One region of the Micromonospora musae genome, then DNA from elsewhere that is predicted to be linked to it. Evidence: riboswitches for the same ligand, from Rfam matches in the RefSeq annotation. Region 1 holds a riboswitch; the other holds the start of a gene.

Region 1 (7,793 bases):
TGGCCGAGGCGCCGGCCGGGCGGCTCACGGCCGGGCTGCCGGCGCCGCTGCGCGAGGCGTGCACCCTGCTCGACGCGGCCACCCGAGCCGCGCTCGACGCGATCGGGGACGTCAAGTCCGACGACCCCGACCCGGTACGCAAGCAGCAGGCCCGGGCCGCGCTGGACGAGCTGTCGAATACGGCGCAGCGGCTGCTGGAGGAGTCCGAACACGACGTCGCCTGGGTCGAGAAGCCCGACAACGGCAGCCGCCGCGCCCTGGTGGTCGCCCCGCTCTCGGTCGCCGGGACCCTCGCCACCCACCTCTACGAGGACCGCACCGTGGTGGCCACCTCGGCCACCCTGACCCTGGGCGGCCGGTTCGACACGGTGGCCCGGGCGCTGGGGCTGGAGGCCCCGCCGGCGGCACCGCCCTCCCCGGCGGCCGCCGCCATGGCCGCCGCAACCGGCCGGAGCGGACGGCCCGGCCCGAACGACGGCGGCACCCGCGCCGAGGCGAGCCCGGGGCGCGCGGCGGGCGCCGAGGTCACCAGCGGGCCGGGCTGGCGGTCGCTGGATGTCGGCTCGCCCTTCGACTACGCCCGACAGGGCATCCTCTACGTCGCCGCGCACCTGCCCCGGCCGAGCGTCTCGGGGCTGCCCGACCCGGCCGGCGCGGAGCTGCTGGAGCTCGTCCAGGCGCTCGGCGGGCGTACCCTCGGGCTCTTCTCCTCCCGGCGGGCCGCGCAGCAGGCGGCGGAGCTGGTCCGCGCGCGGACCGACCTGCCCGTGCTGCTGCAGGGCGAGGACGCACTGCCGCTGCTGGTCCGCCGGTTCCGCGAGGAGCGCGAGAGCTGCCTGTTCGGGGTGATGTCGCTCTGGCAGGGGGTGGACGTGCCCGGCGACGCCTGCCAGCTGGTGGTGATCGACCGGCTGCCCTTCCCCCGGCCCGACGAGCCCCTCGCGGCGGCCCGGGCCGCGGCGGTGGACGCCGGCGGCGGCTCCGGCTTCGCCGCGGTCAGCGTGCCGATCGCCGCGATCCGCCTCGCGCAGGGCGTCGGACGGCTCATCCGGGCGACCGGCGACAAGGGAGTCGTCGCGGTCCTCGACTCCCGCTTGGAGACCGCCCGGGGTTACGGGCCGTTCCTGCGCCGCTCGTTGCCGCCGTTCTGGTACACCACCCGCCCGGAGGTCGTCCGGGGCGCCCTCACCCGCCTCGCCGACTCCTGACCGGGCGGCCCCGCGCCCACCGTGGGTGCGGGGGGCCGCCGGGCCGGGTCAGGGGGCGTGCGAGGCGACCACCACGGCGTCCGGTGGGGTCGCCGGCACGGTACGCGCGGCGAGCCGCCGGACGGCGGTGTTCAGGACCGCGATCAGCGGTACGGCGACCAGCGCGCCAGTGATCCCGGCCAGCACCACACCGGCGGCGATGCCGATGATCACCGCGAGCGGGTGGATGGCCACCGCACGACCCATGATCAGCGGCTGGAGCACGTGCCCCTCCAGCTGCTGAACGCCGATCACCGCACCGAGGATGATCAGCGCGGTCACCGGACCGCTGTCGACGAGCGCGACCAGCACGGCAACCCCGCCGGAGAGCGCCGCGCCGACGATCGGGATGAACGCGCCCAGGAAGACCAGCGCGGCCAGCGGGAAGGCGAACGGAATGTCGAAGATGACCAGGAAGATGCCGATGCCGACGGCGTCGATGAAGGCGACCAGCACGGTGGCCCGTACGTAGGCGACGAGCGTCCCCCAGGCGGCCCGACCGGCGTCGTCCACCCGCCAGCGGGCGGCCACCGGCAGCAGCCGGACCAGGAAGCGCCAGATCCGGCTGCCGTCGCGGAGGAAGAAGAAGGTCGCGAAGAGCACCAGCAGCATGCCGGTGACCACCTCGGCCAGGGTGCCCGAGATGGTGGTGGCCGCATCCGTGAACCGGCCGGTGTTCTCACTGACCCACTTCTGACCCTCCTCGATGTAGCGATCGAGTTGGCTGTCGGAGACGTGCAGCGGGCCGGTCTTCAGCCACTCCTGGATCTGCCGGACGCCCTGAGTGGACTTGTCGCTCAGCTCCGGCACACCCTTGATGAACTCGTTCACCACCAGGGTCAGCGTGCCGACCACCGCGGCCAGGCCGCCGACCAGCACCACCGCGGTCGCCAGCGACCGGGGGAACCGCGCGCGCAGCAACCAGCCCACCGCGGGGGCGAGCAGCGCCGAGAGCAGCAGCGCGATGGCGAGCGGAATGATGACGATGCGGATCGTGCCGACGATCCGCAGCAGCGCCCAGGCGACCAGGCCGATCACGATCAGACGCCACGACCAGGCGGCGGCGATGCGCAGCGCGTGCGGCACCTCCGCGTCGTCCCGGCTGGTGGTGCTCGGCGGCGGGGGCGGCGGCAGCTCCTCGTCGACGACCGTCGCCGTCGGTGGCGCCACCGGTCCCGGCGACGCCGGGGAGGCCACCCCAGCCCCGGCGGGAACGTCGTGGGACGTGGTTCGCGCGTGGCGTCTGGACGACCGCACCGACTCGTACCCGCGACGGAGCCGGTCGCGTACCCGCTCGAAGCGGCTCAAGCGCACCTCCTGGCAAGACGGCCCGTCCGCCCATGGCGACAGGTCGGACAGCATACGCCGGCCTTCGTCACCTTAGGCCTGTTCCGCAACATTGCCCTGGCCGCCGTGACGGTAACCACCGCCTCGGGTGGCGGGGGCGACACGGTAGCGTCTGAGGACGTGACCGCCCAGAACGATCTCGACGCCGGCCTGCCGATTCGCCTGCTGCACGACCGGGTGCTGGTCCGGTTGGAGGGGAGCGAGGGCGAGCGCCGCTCCAGCGCCGGCATCGTGATCCCGGCGACCGCCGCGGTGGGCAAGCGGCTCGCCTGGGCCACCGCCGTGGGCGTGGGTCCGAGCGTCCGCTCCATCGTCTCCGGCGACCGGGTTCTCTTCGACCCCGACGACCGCTCCGAGGTCGAGCTGCACGGCCGGGGCTACGTGCTGCTGCGCGAGCGGGACGTGCACGCCGTGGCCGCCGAGCGGGTCGACGAGGGCGCCACCGGGCTCTACCTCTAGCGGGTCCCCCGTCGGGCGGTGCCGGACCGGCTCCGGCCGCACGGACCCCGCTCGCACGGCACGGACGCCGTTTGCACCGCTCCCCGCCGGGAAGCCAGCCGCATCACCGGCCCTGGGGAGGGACGATGCCCGAATGGATCAGGAAGCTGCTGTTCTGGGGCTTCATCGCGTTCCTGATCTACTTCATGGCCTTCCGGCCGGACGGCGCGGCGAACATCTTCAAGGCGATCGGAGCGGGTCTGGTGGCCATGTTCCAGGGGCTCGGGGACTTCCTCACCAGCCTGATGACCTGACCCGCCTGCGCCGGCCGCACGGCGCGACGCCCGCGCACGCACCGCCGGTCGGCACCGGCTCGCACTCCGGCGCCGACCGGTCAGGCGTGTCCGGGCCGGCCGGAGTGCGGCGGGTGCCAGCCCGGCGGAACGGGCGCGGGCGGGGGCCCGCCCAGCACCACCGGGATCGGCACCACCGGCTCGACCGGCGCGGCCACCGTCCGCTCCGAGCCGTCCGGGAAGCGCAGGTGGTAGCGGTCGCCGTCCCACACCCCGGCGGGCGCCTGCGGGTCCCGACCGACGAAGAACGAGCGGTACGCGGTGATCGCCTCCAGCAGCTCCCGCTCCTCCCGGGCGGTCCGCTCCTGATCCGCCGCCTTCCGGTCCAGACCGCGTAGCGAGCCGTCGCGCAGCAGGGCCAGCCGGGTGGCGGCGAACTGGTAGCCGCGCATCGCCCGCACCCCGGCGTCGCCGGCCACCCGACGGGCCCAGGCGCGGGCCGCGTGCCGACGACCGAGGCTGCTCAGCGCCGCCACCTCGGGCGGGCTCAGCCAACCCGCCCGGACGTAGTCCGGCAGCCTGCGCTCGGTGAGCCGCCCCTCCCAGGCGCGCAGCCAGACGGCCAGCCCGACCATGCCGAAGAAGATCGGCACCATCAGGCCGATGAAGCCGTACAGCATGATCAGCGGTTGGCCGGCGGCCTGGCTGAGCGTCGGCAGCAGGTTCCACGTGCCGTGCAGCATCATGGCCAGCAGCAGACCCGCGACGGGCGCCAGTACCCGGACCCGACGGTCGGCCGTCCGGGCGGCGATGCCCAGCCCGACCCCGGTCATCGAGGTGAAGAGCGGATGGGCGAACCCGAAGAGCAGGATCCGGACGATGAAGATGGCGATGACCTGCTGCGCCCCGGTCGCCGGCCCGAACCGCTCCGCGCCGCTGGCGAAGCCGTAGCCGCCCAGGTAGAGGATGTTCTCCACCATGGCGAAGCCGACCGCGGAGAGCCCGCAGTAGACCAGCCCGTCGGTGATGCCGGACCACTCCCGTCGCCGGAACACCAGCAGCAGGATCGGCCCGAGCGCCTTGGTCAGCTCCTCGACGAACGGGGCGACCAGCACACCGGTGAGGGCGGCCGGCAGGTGCGCGTCGGCGATCCGGCCGGCCGCGAAGTCGTTGACGGTCAGCGAGGCGGCCGTGGCGACGAAGGCGCCCCAGGCGAAGCAGAAGACGAGGTACTTCAGCGGCTCCGGCTCGTACCGGTCGAGCCAGAGGAAACAGCCGACCAGCACGGGCACCGGCAGGACGGCGGTCGCCGCGCCGATCAGCAGCGCCTGCACGCCGATGTTCTCGCCGATGGTGTAGACCATGAAGACCGCGCACGCCGCGATGAGCAGCACCAGCCCCGCGAGCACCAGCAGCCGCCGCCAACCCAGCCGACGCAGCGGCATCCGGGGCGCGGCACCCGGGGCGGACGGGGCGGACGGCGCGGTCGGCGACGGCGGTACGCCGCCGGGCGGGGTGTCGGCCATGCGGTCAGCCTAGCCACCACCGGCCGGGTGGTCCTGGCGCATCGGCAGCCGCTATGCTGCCCGCAGGTCACGAGCGCCAGCGTCAAGCCCCGGCTTGCTGGCCGGCAACCCTCGTCGAGTTCGCGGTGGGGTGCCCCGGGTGATGACCGGGCCCGGCCCCGATCCGCGTGCCGGGCAAGCGCGGACCCCGTCCCGACGTAGCCCCGGGGTCCCTGGCCCGGGAGGTTCCCCCGTGTCCGTCGCCCTCGTGTCCCCGAACGCCACCGTGCCCGCCGTCCCGGCCGAGGCGGAGCCGCTCGACGTGCTCGGTGTACCGGGTGAGATCAACCTCGACTACGCGGCCACCGCGCCGTGCGCGCGGGCCGCGGCCGACGCGGTGGCCGAGCTGCTTCCCTGGTACGCGAGCGTGCACCGCGGCGCCGGGGCGCTCTCCCGCCGCTGCACGCTCGCCTACGAGCGGGCCCGGCAGACGGTGGGTGACTTCTTCGGCGCCCGGGCCGACGACCACGTGATCTTCACCCGTAACACCACGGACGCGCTGAACCTGCTGGCCCGGGCATTGCCCGCCGGCACCACGGTGGTCACCTTCGCCGGCGAGCACCACGCGAACCTGCTGCCCTGGCCGCGCGGCTCGGTCCGGTTGCCGGTGCCCGCCGACTCCGGCGAGGCGGTACGCGCGCTGGACGCGGCGCTCGCCGAGCTGCGTCGGGCAGCGCAGCCGGGGCTGCCGGTGCTGGCGGCCTTCACCGGGGCGAGCAACGTGACCGGCGAACGGTGGCCGGTGGCCGAGCTGGCCCGGGTGGCCCGGCGGCACGGTGCCCGGATCGCCGTGGACGCAGCGCAGCTCGCCCCGCACGTGCCGGTGGACCTGCTGGCGCTGGACGTGGACTACCTCGCCGTCTCCGGCCACAAGCTCTACGCCCCGTTCGGGGCCGGGGCGTTGATCGGCCGGTCCGACTGGCTCGACGCGGCGCAGCCGTACCTGGCCGGCGGCGGTGCCACCGCCCGGGTCGGGGCTGGCACGCACGAGGTCACCTGGGCGGTCGGCCCGGCCCGGCACGAGGGGGGTACCCCGAACCTGCTGGGCGCGGTGGCGCTGGCCGCCGTCTGCGACGCCCTCAGCGACGCGGACCGTGCGGCGCTGCACGAGCGGGAGCAGCGGCTGCTCGCCCGCCTCCGCGAGGGCATCGCGGCCCTGCCGCACGTGGTGGAGCTGCGCACCTTCGAGCCGGACGCACCGCGGGTCGGCATCGTCTCCTTCGCGGTCGCGGGGTGGGACTCCAGCGAGGTCGCCGCCGAGCTGGCCCGCAAGCACTCCATCGGGGTGCGCGACGGGTTGTTCTGCGCCCACCCGCTCGCCCAGCGGCTGCTCACCGAGGCGGCCACCCGCTCCGGACGGCGGGACCTGCCGCCGACGGCGCTGCGGGCCAGCATCGGGCTGGGCAGCACCGAACAGCACGTCGACCGGCTGATCGCGGCCCTCGCCACGTTCGCCTGAGCCCCCGGCGGCGAGGCACCGGCCGAAGCCCCCGGAGCACGCCGCACCGGGCCGGTCGCGGCGCGCCGACGGGCGGCGCGGTGGGACGGTCAGCCGACGGGCGGCGCGGTGGGCGGTTTCGGCCGCCCACCGTCCGGTTCGGGGCTGCCGCCCCGGGGCGTGTCCAGATCGCCGAAGGAGCTCCGGATCAGCCGGTTCGCCTCCTCCTGATCGATCCCGGAGGCCACCAGCAGGTCGCTCGCCGCCGTGCGGACCTGCGCCACGACGACGCTGCCGGAGAAGCCGACCCCGTCCTCGTACGCCCGGCCGGCCTCGCTGACCGCGCGCAGCGACCGCTCCCGGGCCTGCTCCGGCTCGTCGCCCACGGCGAACTCGTGTCTGAGCAGGCGCACCGACTCGGCGAGATGGTTGATCGCGTCCGGCATCGGCTCGGGGATCGGCTCCTCGTCCTCGATCAGGGTGACCGACCGGCGGATGAGCGTGCCGCTGTTGCGCATCGCCCGGTCGATCGGGTCGGCCGCGTCCGCGTAGTGGGTCAGCTCGTTGCGGCGGTGCCACCGGGCCGGTGACAGGGTCGCGGTCTCCTTCGCCCCCTCGATCGCCTCCACGAAGGTGGCCAGCTGCTCCTTGTTGTCGCGGAGCCGGTCCAGGGCCCGCTGCACCCTCGCGCGATCCCGGCTGCGCAGGCCGTCCGCGGTGGCGTCGAGCTGCGCGGCGAGCAGGTCGAGCGCCGGCCGGGCGGCCCGGTTGAGCACCCGGAGCGGGTTGAGCGGCAGCAGGATGGCGGTCACCAGCAACGCGATCCCACCGCCGAGGAAGGCGTCGACGAATCGGGGGATCTCCAGGTTCTGCGTGGAGGGGCTCAGCGTCACGATCAGCACGGCGGTGGCCGCCGCCTGGATCACGATCGCGACGCTCGCGCCCGCGAAGATCGTCAGCAGGATGGCCGCCGTGACCACGATTCCGAGTTGCCAGGCCCCGGTCCCGAGGACGTAGATCAAGCCGTCCCCGACCGCCACCCCGACCGCCACTCCGATGATCAGCTCCACCGTGCGCCGGAACCGTTGGCCGACGGAGGCCGCCAGGGTGCCGACCGCCGAGATGGGCGCGAAGACCGGCTGCGGGTTGCCGAGCAGCCGATGCGACACCAGGTACGCCAGCGCGGCCGCCAGCCCGGCCTGCACGGCCAACCCGGCGGCCATCCGGACCCGGTGCAGCCGCTCGTGCAGCGTCGCCTTGCTGATGTGCCGGACCTGCTCCATCGCGTCGGCGATGCGCGTGCTGTCGGTGTCGGCGACCAGCTCACGCGGGCGCACCCGTCCGAACCGTTTACGCTCCCGGGCCGCCGTCATGCCCGCTACTACCCGGGGCGCGCCCGGTGAATCCTCGCTTCCGGACCCTTCGGGGCTGGGGCAGACTCGTCGCGTGGCCGAACTACTCGAAC
Region 2 (7,793 bases), on a different contig from region 1:
CGCGGCCCGCGCCGGGGTAGCGGCGACGCTCGCGACCAGCGCGGCGGCGGTGACGACGACGCCCGCGCGCCGAAGCGCTCTCACCACGAGTCGTACCCCCCGACGCACTCGATGCGCAGATAGCCCCAGTCGTTCGGACCGAAGTCGAAGGAGGCGGCCCAGCCGTTGTAGACGGGGTGGGCGCCCGGCGTGTGGCCGATCTTGTCGCCGTGGCCCAGCACCCGCTTCAGCCCCACCGGCCCGCGGGCGGAGTCGTAGTTCGCGTAGAAGCTGGCGCTCTGGCAGCTGACGACGGCGTGCCGGGGCACGACCGGATCGGCGTGGGCGGCGCCCGCCCCGAGCGGAACCGACAGCACGGCCGCCACGGCCACGGCGGCGGCGCGCAGGAGCGTTCCCGGCATCGAGCCTCCCTCTTCGCGCGGACTCGCCGACGCTACCAAACCGATCCAGATTCATCTATCCAGCGGCGTGTCATCTTGGTCAATGCCGCCACGGCGGCGGGGCGCCCGGACATAGGGTCGCGGTAAGGGCAGGCTCGGTACCGCCGGCTGGGGGGCACGTGACGGCTGCGGAACGACGACGCACACCGGCGCAGCCGTGGCCGGACGTGGACTCCGTCGAGCGGGTGGCCAGCGGGGCCTGCCGCGACCTGCCGCCGGAGCTCGGGCCGGACGCCGTGGGCGTGCTCGAGGGCCGCACGTTCATGTTCTCCAACGCCTCGGGGGACGTGCCGAAGGGCACCATCGGTGGGCTGGTGCACGACGACACCCGCTTCCTCGACCGGTGGGAACTCACCCTCGACGACGCGCCGCTGCTGGTGCTGGGCTCCGGAACCGTCGACCCGTTCTCCGCCGCCTTCTTCCTCGCCAACACCGAGCTGCCGGACCTGCCGCCGAACCGGGTGGGCGTCCGTCGGCAACGGTTCGTCGGCGACGGCATGTACGAGCGCATCGAGCTGCGGTACTTCGGCTCCGACCCGGTCGAGCTGCGGCTGCGGCTCGCCGTGGGCACCGACTTCGCCGACCTGTTCGAGATCAAGGAGTCCGGCCGGGACCGCTCCCCGCAGATCGTCCGCCGGCACGAGCGGGACGGCTCCTCGCTCTGCTTCGCCTACCGCAACGGCAGCTACTACGCCCTGGTGCGGGTGGAGGCCGAGCCGGCGGCGACCGAGGTCGACGGGGACTCGCTCGTCTGGCACCTGCGACTGTCCCGAGGTGAGGCGTGGCGGTGCGAGCTGCGGGTGCCCCTGCACTGCGGCGAAGAGCAGTTCCAGCCGGCCGCCCGCAGCTTCGGCGACGTCTTCGAGCGTGACGCCGAGGACCCCTCGGCCCGCTGGCTGGCCTCCGTGCCGAGGCTGGACGCCGGCTCGGACCGGATGGTCGCGATGTACCGCAAGTCCGCCGCCGACCTGGCGTCGATGCGCCTGGAGAAGCGCATCCGGGGCGAGCCGGTGGTGCTGCACGCCGCCGGGCTGCCCTGGTTCATGACCGTGTTCGGCCGGGACACGTTGATCACCGGCTACCAGACCGTCGCGCTCGGCAACGCGATGGCGCGGGGGACGCTGCTGGTGCTCGCCACCCATCAGGCGCAGGATCACGACGACTTCACCGACCGGGAGCCCGGGAAGATCTTCCACGAGTTCCGCAGCGGCGAGCTGACGCAGCTCGGCTTGAAGCCCTACCAGCCCTACTACGGCGGCGCCGACACCACCGCGCTCTGGCTCGTCCTGCTCTCCGAGTACTGGCGCTGGACCGGTGACGAGGAGCTGGTGCAGCAGCTGTGGCCGAACGCCCTGGCCGCCCTGCGCTGGATCGACGAGTTCGGGGACCTGCACGGTCACGGCTACGTCGGCTACGCGACCCGGTCCCGGGAGGGGCTGGGCAACCAGTGCTGGCGGGACTCGCCCGACGGGGTGCAGTTCGCCGACGGGACCATTCCGGTACTGCCGATCGCCACCTGCGAGACGCAGGGCTACACGTACGACGCGAAGATCCGCATGGCGGAGCTCGCCGACGGGCCGATCCGGGACCCGGCCTCGGCGCAGCGGCTGCGCGCCGAGGCGGCGGCGCTGCAGGAGCGGTTCGACCGCGACTTCTGGGTGCCGGAGCGCGGCGGCTACTACGCGGTCGGCCTGGACGGCGACGGCCGCCAGATCGACTCGATGACGTCGAACATGGGCCATCTGCTCTGGAGCGGCATCGTGCCACCGGAGCGGGCGCGGCTGGTGGCCGCCCAGCTGATGTCCGACGAGATGTTCTCCGGCTGGGGCGTACGCACGCTCTCCACCGCGGAGAGCGGCTACAACCCCATCGGCTACCACGTCGGCACCGTCTGGCCGCACGACAACTCGATCATCGCGGCCGGGCTCGCCCGCTACGGCCAGCACGAGGCGGCGCAGCGCATCGTCGAGGCCATGATGGAGGCGTCCGCCTACTCCGAGCACCGGTTGCCCGAGGCGTTCTCCGGCTACGACCGCAGGTTCGGGCGGCGGCCGGTCCCCTACCCCACGGCGTGCAACCCGCAGGCCTGGGCCAGCGGAGCCCCGCTGCTCTTCCTGCGTACGCTGCTCGGGCTGGAGGCGGTCGACGGCCGGCTGGTCCTGGCGCCGCACCTCCCGGAGTCGTTCGGCCCGATCCGCCTGCTCGGCGTTCCGGCGTTCGGCCGCCGCTGGGACCTGCACGCCGAGGGCTCCCACGGCGAGGTACGCCCCGCCGAATGACCGGGCGGCCGCTCCCGTCGGCCCGGTACGTCACCCGGCCGGCTGGACCCCCCGCCACAGCTCGTTGAAGGCGGTGCTGTCGAAGAAGGCGGTCCCGTCGACCACCTTGCCGTCGCGGAAGGTCAGGAACCACGCGACCGTGTCGGAGTAGGCGTCCCCGGCTACCGTGACACCGGCGCCGTCCCAGATCACCACCACCGTGTCGGCGTCCTCGTAAATCGCCCGCACGGTCACCGGACGGAACGGGCTGTCGGCGCCGAACCGGGCGTCGAAGGGCCGCAACGCCTGCTCGACGAACTCCTCCGCGGACCGGTAGACGCGGGAGGCCGCCGAGTTGCCGGTGATCTCCCAGCGCATCTCCGGGGCGAAGAGGTAGGTGATGCCGGCGGAGCCGGCGGACCAGTCCGCGAAGGCCCGGGAGACGATGTCCCGGTTCGCTGCCATGACGTCACCACCCCTCCACGGGCCCGACCACCGGCGGCCCGCGACCGCGCCGCGGCGTCGGGCTCCCCGCCACCTTATCGAGCCGACCGCCGCGAATCCGAGCATTCCCGGCGCCTCCCGCCGCCGTCGGGCCTTGCCGCTCCGATCGATCCGGATCGGCGTGCCGACCCCGAGGCGGGCACGGAGCCCCCGGCGATCACCGCGTGCGTGAGAGTCGTCATAACGGCTGGACGACTGTCCGTACCGGGCTGTTAACCTCTTGCGCAGGTCATGAGTGCCAGCGTCAAGCCCCGGCTTGCTGGCCGGCAACCCTCCTCCGCGGTGGGGTGCCCCGGGTGAGGACCGGGCACCGGAGTCGATCCGGTGCAAGCGTGGCCTGGTTCCCAGGTCAGCAACGACCTAGGAGAGCCAATGTCGTTCCCGCACCCCATCTCGGTCGGTCTCCCCGCGTCCGTTCGGCGGCCCCGGCCGCCGGCGCTGACCCGACGCCGGCACGTCGACATGATGTGGGTGTGCAGCGCCGGCTGTCCCGCCGGCGCGCGGCGCTGACCGCGACCTCTCCCGCCAGTCCGAACTTCCCACCGGTGTGCCCGTCCGGCGCACCGTCGGCGGCGCACGTCCGTGCCCCGCCGCTTACCGACACCCGGAGACACCTGTGCGATTCCTTCCTTCCCTGACCCGGTTGGTCGCCGTCGGCGCGGTCGCGATCCTCGGCGCCGCCACCCTCACCGCCTGCGGCGACGACTCCTCCGCCGGCGCGGAGAACCCGTACGACCTGCTCCAGCCGGGGGTGCTGCGCGCCGGCACGCTCAGCGACGCCCCGCCGAACGTGTACCTGAAGGACGGCAAGTTCACCGGCTTCGACAACGACCTGCTCAGCGCGGTCGCCGCGAAGATCGGCCTGAAGGTGGAGTTCGTGGGCACCGACTTCTCCGCGCTGCTCGCCCAGGTCAACAACCACAAGTTCGACGTGGGCAGCTCCTCGATCACCATCACCGAGGCCCGCAAGAAGACTGTGGACTTCGGCAACGGGTACGACTTCGGCTACTTCGGACTCGACGTCCCCGCCGGCTCGTCGATCAAGAGCTTCGACGAGCTGACCGGGAAGCGGGTCGTCGTCGTGCAGGGCACCGTCCAGGACGACTACGCCAGCGGCAAGGGGCTCGACCCGGTGCGGGTGCCGGACTACAACGGCGCGATCAACCAGCTCAAGGCCGGCACCGCGGACGCCTGGATCGCCCCGGCCGAGATCGGCGAGACCTCGGCCGCGGAGAGCGGCGGGAAGATCACCGTGGCCGCGAAGCTGCTCAGCCCCGCACCGACAGCGTACGCGGTGGCGAAGGGGAACGACGCCCTGCGCAAGGCGCTCGACAAGGGCCTCGACGAGGTGATCGCCGACGGCACGTGGAGCCGGCTGCAGGCCCAGTACTACCCGGGCCGGCCGATCCCCGCGGACTTCAAGCCGGGCAGCGGCACCGTGGCGGTCCCGGCCGCGCCGACCGCGTCCGCGTCGGCCACGTCCTGACGGTACGACGAGACGAGCGAGCGGAACGGTAGGAGAGGCGAGACATGGATCCGTTGCGCACCCTGTGGGAGACGTTCTTCGACTGGGAGTCGATGCGCGAGGCTCTGCCCGAGATGCTCACCGTCGGGCTGCCCAACACGCTGATCCTCGCGGTCTCCGCCGCTCTGCTCGGCTCGGTGCTGGGCATGCTGCTGGCGATCGCCGGCATCTCCCGCACCCGGTGGCTGCGCTGGCCGGCGCGGGTCTACACCGACGTGTTCCGGGGGCTGCCGGCCGCCGCGACCATCCTGCTGATCGGCGTCGGCCTGGCGCCGCTCGGTATGCAGGTGTGGGGCCCGAACCCGTACCCGCTGGGCATTCTGGCGCTCTCCCTGATCGCCGCCGCCTACATCGGAGAGATCTTCCGCTCCGGCATCCAGTCGGTGGAGGCGGCCCAGTTGGAGGGTGCCCGGGCGTTGGGCTTCTCCTGGGGCGAGGCGATGCGGATGGTGATCATCCCGCAGGGCGTACGCCGGGTCCTGCCGGCCTGGGTCAACCAGCTCATCGCGCTCATCAAGGACTCCAGCCTGGTCTACTTCCTCGGTCTGGTGGCCAGTCAGCGGGAGCTGTTCCGGATCGGGCAGGACTACGCGGCCACCACCGGCAACGAGTCGGCCCTGCTGCTGGCCGGTCTCTTCTACCTGGCGCTGACCGTGCCGCTGACCCACGTGGTCAACGCGATCGACGCCCGGCTGCGGCACGGCCGGCTCGCCACCCAGCTGGCCGACGAGATCGACGACGCCGACCTGGCCCTGCCGGGCGCGGCGGGAGGGAGCGGGCGATGACCGTCGACATCAGCACCTCGGTCAGCCTGGCCGTACGCGACGTCCATCTGGCCTTCGGGTCCAACCGGGTGCTCCGCGGGGCGGACCTGGACGTCGCCCGGGGCGGCACGGCCTGCGTCATCGGGCCGTCCGGCTCCGGCAAGTCGACGCTGCTGCGGACGATCAACCGGCTCATCGAGCCGGACCGCGGCGACGTGCTGCTCGACGGGCGCAGCGTGCTCGCCGACGACCCGGACGCGCTGCGCCAGCGGATCGGGATGGTCTTCCAGCAGTTCAACCTCTTCCCGCACATGAGCGTGCTGCGCAACGTGACCCTGGCGCTGCGTCGGATCAAGAAGCTGCCCGAGGAGGAGGCGGTGGCGCTCGCCCGGACCCAGCTGGAGCTGGTCGGGCTGGCCGGCAAGGCGGACGCGCGTCCCGGGCACCTCTCGGGCGGGCAGCAACAGCGGGTCGCGATCGCCCGTGCGCTGGCGCTGCAGCCGCAGGTGATGCTCTTCGACGAGGCGACCAGCGCGCTCGACCCGGAGCTGGTCAAGGGGGTGCTCGGGGTGATGGCCGACCTCGCCTCCGCCGGCATGACCATGGTGGTGGTGACCCACGAGATGGGCTTCGCGCGGGAGGTGGCCGACACGGTGGCCTTCATGGACCACGGCGTGGTGCTGGAGTCCGGTGAGCCGGCGGCCGTCTTCGAGGCGGCCGAGCACCCGCGGCTGCGCCGGTTCCTGGCCCAGGTGCTCTGAGAGACTGTCGGGAAACCCTGCGGCGGCTGCGGCGGGCCCAGCCGACGACCGGCGGCGTTGGAGATTCGTCCGGATACAACACCGGTATCCGGACGGATCTCCGCCTTGCCGGATCACCGCCTGGACTCCGCCTCGCTCGCCCCGGGGTTTCCCGACAGTCTCTGAGCCGCGCCGTCGCCGGCGCCGCCGGTCGCCTCCGCAAGGTGCTGCCTGAGCGTTCCGCGACCGCTCAGTCGGGTAGCACCTGCGTAACGTAGCGGCGGGCCAGCGTCGCCACCACCTCGTCCGGGTCGGCCGCCCAGACGTCGGCGTTGAAGATCTCCACCTCGATGTCACCGGTGTAGCCGGCCCGCTCGACGGCGCGGCGCAGCAGCGGGAAGTCGATGTGCCCGTCGCCCATCATGCCCCGGGAGAGCAGGGCGTCCGGCGGCAGTGGGGTGATCCAGTCGCAGACCTGGAAGCCGGCGATGCGGCCCCGGGCGCGAGCGATCTGGCCGAGGACGTCCGGGTCCCACCAGACGTGGAACGTGTCGACCACCACGCCCACCTGCTCGGCGGGGAACCGCTCGGCCAGGTCGAGCGCCTGCCCGAGGGTGGAGAGCACCCCACGGTCGGCGCAGAAGATCGGGTGCATGGGCTCCAGGGCCAGCCGTACGCCCCGTCGGGCCGCGTACGGCGCCAGCTCGGCGATCCCGTCGGCCATCCGGTCCCGGGCGCCGGCCAGGTCACGGGAGCCCTCCGACAGCCCGCCGACCACCATGACCAGGCAGGCCGCCGCCAGCTCCGCGGCCTCGTCGATGGCGCGCCGGTTGTCGTCGAGCGCCTGCCGCCACCGCTGCGGGTCGGCGGCGGTGAGGAATCCGCCGCGGCACAGCGAGGAGACCCGCAGGCCGGCGTCGGCGACGAGCCGGGCGGCGGCGGGCACGCCGATCTCCTGCACCGGCTCCCGCCACAGCCCGACCGCCGGCAGGCCGGCCCGTACGCAGCCGGCGACCGCCTCGGCGACCGACCACCGTTCGGTGGTCCGCTGGTTGAGCGACAGCCGGGCCAGCCGGGGGTCACCGGGGATCGGGGTCGGCACCCCGGCCGGCCGGCCGGACGGCACGTCGAGAGTGTCCATGGTGGAGAGCGCGTCGGTCATCGGGGCACTCCGGCGACGTCGAGGAACGCCCGCAGCCTTGCGGCGGCGAGGTCGGGGTCGGGCAGCAGCCGGGCGTCGTCGGCGAGCCGGACCAGCTCGGCCAGGTGAAGCACGGACCGGGCGCTCTGCAGGCCACCCACCATGGTGAAGCCGGGCTGGTGGCCGCAGAGCCAGGCGAGGAACGCGATGCCGGTCTTGTAGTACCAGGTCGGGGCGGCGAAGAGATGCCGGGCCAGCGGGAGCGTCGGTGCGAACGTCTCGTCGTACCGCGCCGGGTCGCCCGCGTCGAGGGCCTGCAACGCGGCCGAGGCGGCCGGGGCGATGGCGGCGAAGACGCCGAGCAGGGCGTCGCTGTGGTGCGTACCGTCGCCCCGGATCAGCTCCGGGTAGTTGAAGTCGT

Evidence for each region. Region 1 has a riboswitch for S-adenosylmethionine ahead of D7147_RS21180 (aminotransferase class V-fold PLP-dependent enzyme). Riboswitches for the same ligand answer to the same signal wherever they lie in the genome.
Region 2: another riboswitch for S-adenosylmethionine. It lies ahead of D7147_RS07400 (ABC transporter substrate-binding protein); the one in region 1 lies ahead of D7147_RS21180 (aminotransferase class V-fold PLP-dependent enzyme).

Annotation. Positions count from the first base shown of each region.
Region 1 covers NZ_RAZS01000007.1:257,389-265,181, reverse strand. The annotation lists gene D7147_RS21200 (ATP-dependent DNA helicase) at 1-1,208, shown strand, start outside; gene D7147_RS21195 (AI-2E family transporter) at 1,257-2,609, opposite strand; gene D7147_RS21190 (GroES family chaperonin) at 2,715-3,053, shown strand; gene D7147_RS32730 (hypothetical protein) at 3,179-3,346, shown strand; gene D7147_RS21185 (PrsW family intramembrane metalloprotease) at 3,427-4,851, opposite strand; SAM riboswitch class IV at 4,917-5,038, shown strand; gene D7147_RS21180 (aminotransferase class V-fold PLP-dependent enzyme) at 5,084-6,349, shown strand; gene D7147_RS21175 (FUSC family protein) at 6,439-7,701, opposite strand; gene D7147_RS32725 (HD domain-containing protein) at 7,775-7,793, shown strand, end outside.
Region 2 covers NZ_RAZS01000002.1:722,644-730,436, reverse strand. The annotation lists gene D7147_RS07420 (hypothetical protein) at 1-87, opposite strand, end outside; gene D7147_RS07415 (hypothetical protein) at 81-401, opposite strand; gene D7147_RS07410 (amylo-alpha-1,6-glucosidase) at 608-2,719, shown strand; gene D7147_RS07405 (nuclear transport factor 2 family protein) at 2,750-3,163, opposite strand; SAM riboswitch class IV at 3,430-3,541, shown strand; gene D7147_RS07400 (ABC transporter substrate-binding protein) at 3,819-4,688, shown strand; gene D7147_RS07395 (amino acid ABC transporter permease) at 4,733-5,512, shown strand; gene D7147_RS07390 (amino acid ABC transporter ATP-binding protein) at 5,509-6,252, shown strand; gene D7147_RS07385 (sugar phosphate isomerase/epimerase family protein) at 6,482-7,321, opposite strand; gene D7147_RS07380 (dihydrodipicolinate synthase family protein) at 7,390-7,793, opposite strand, start outside.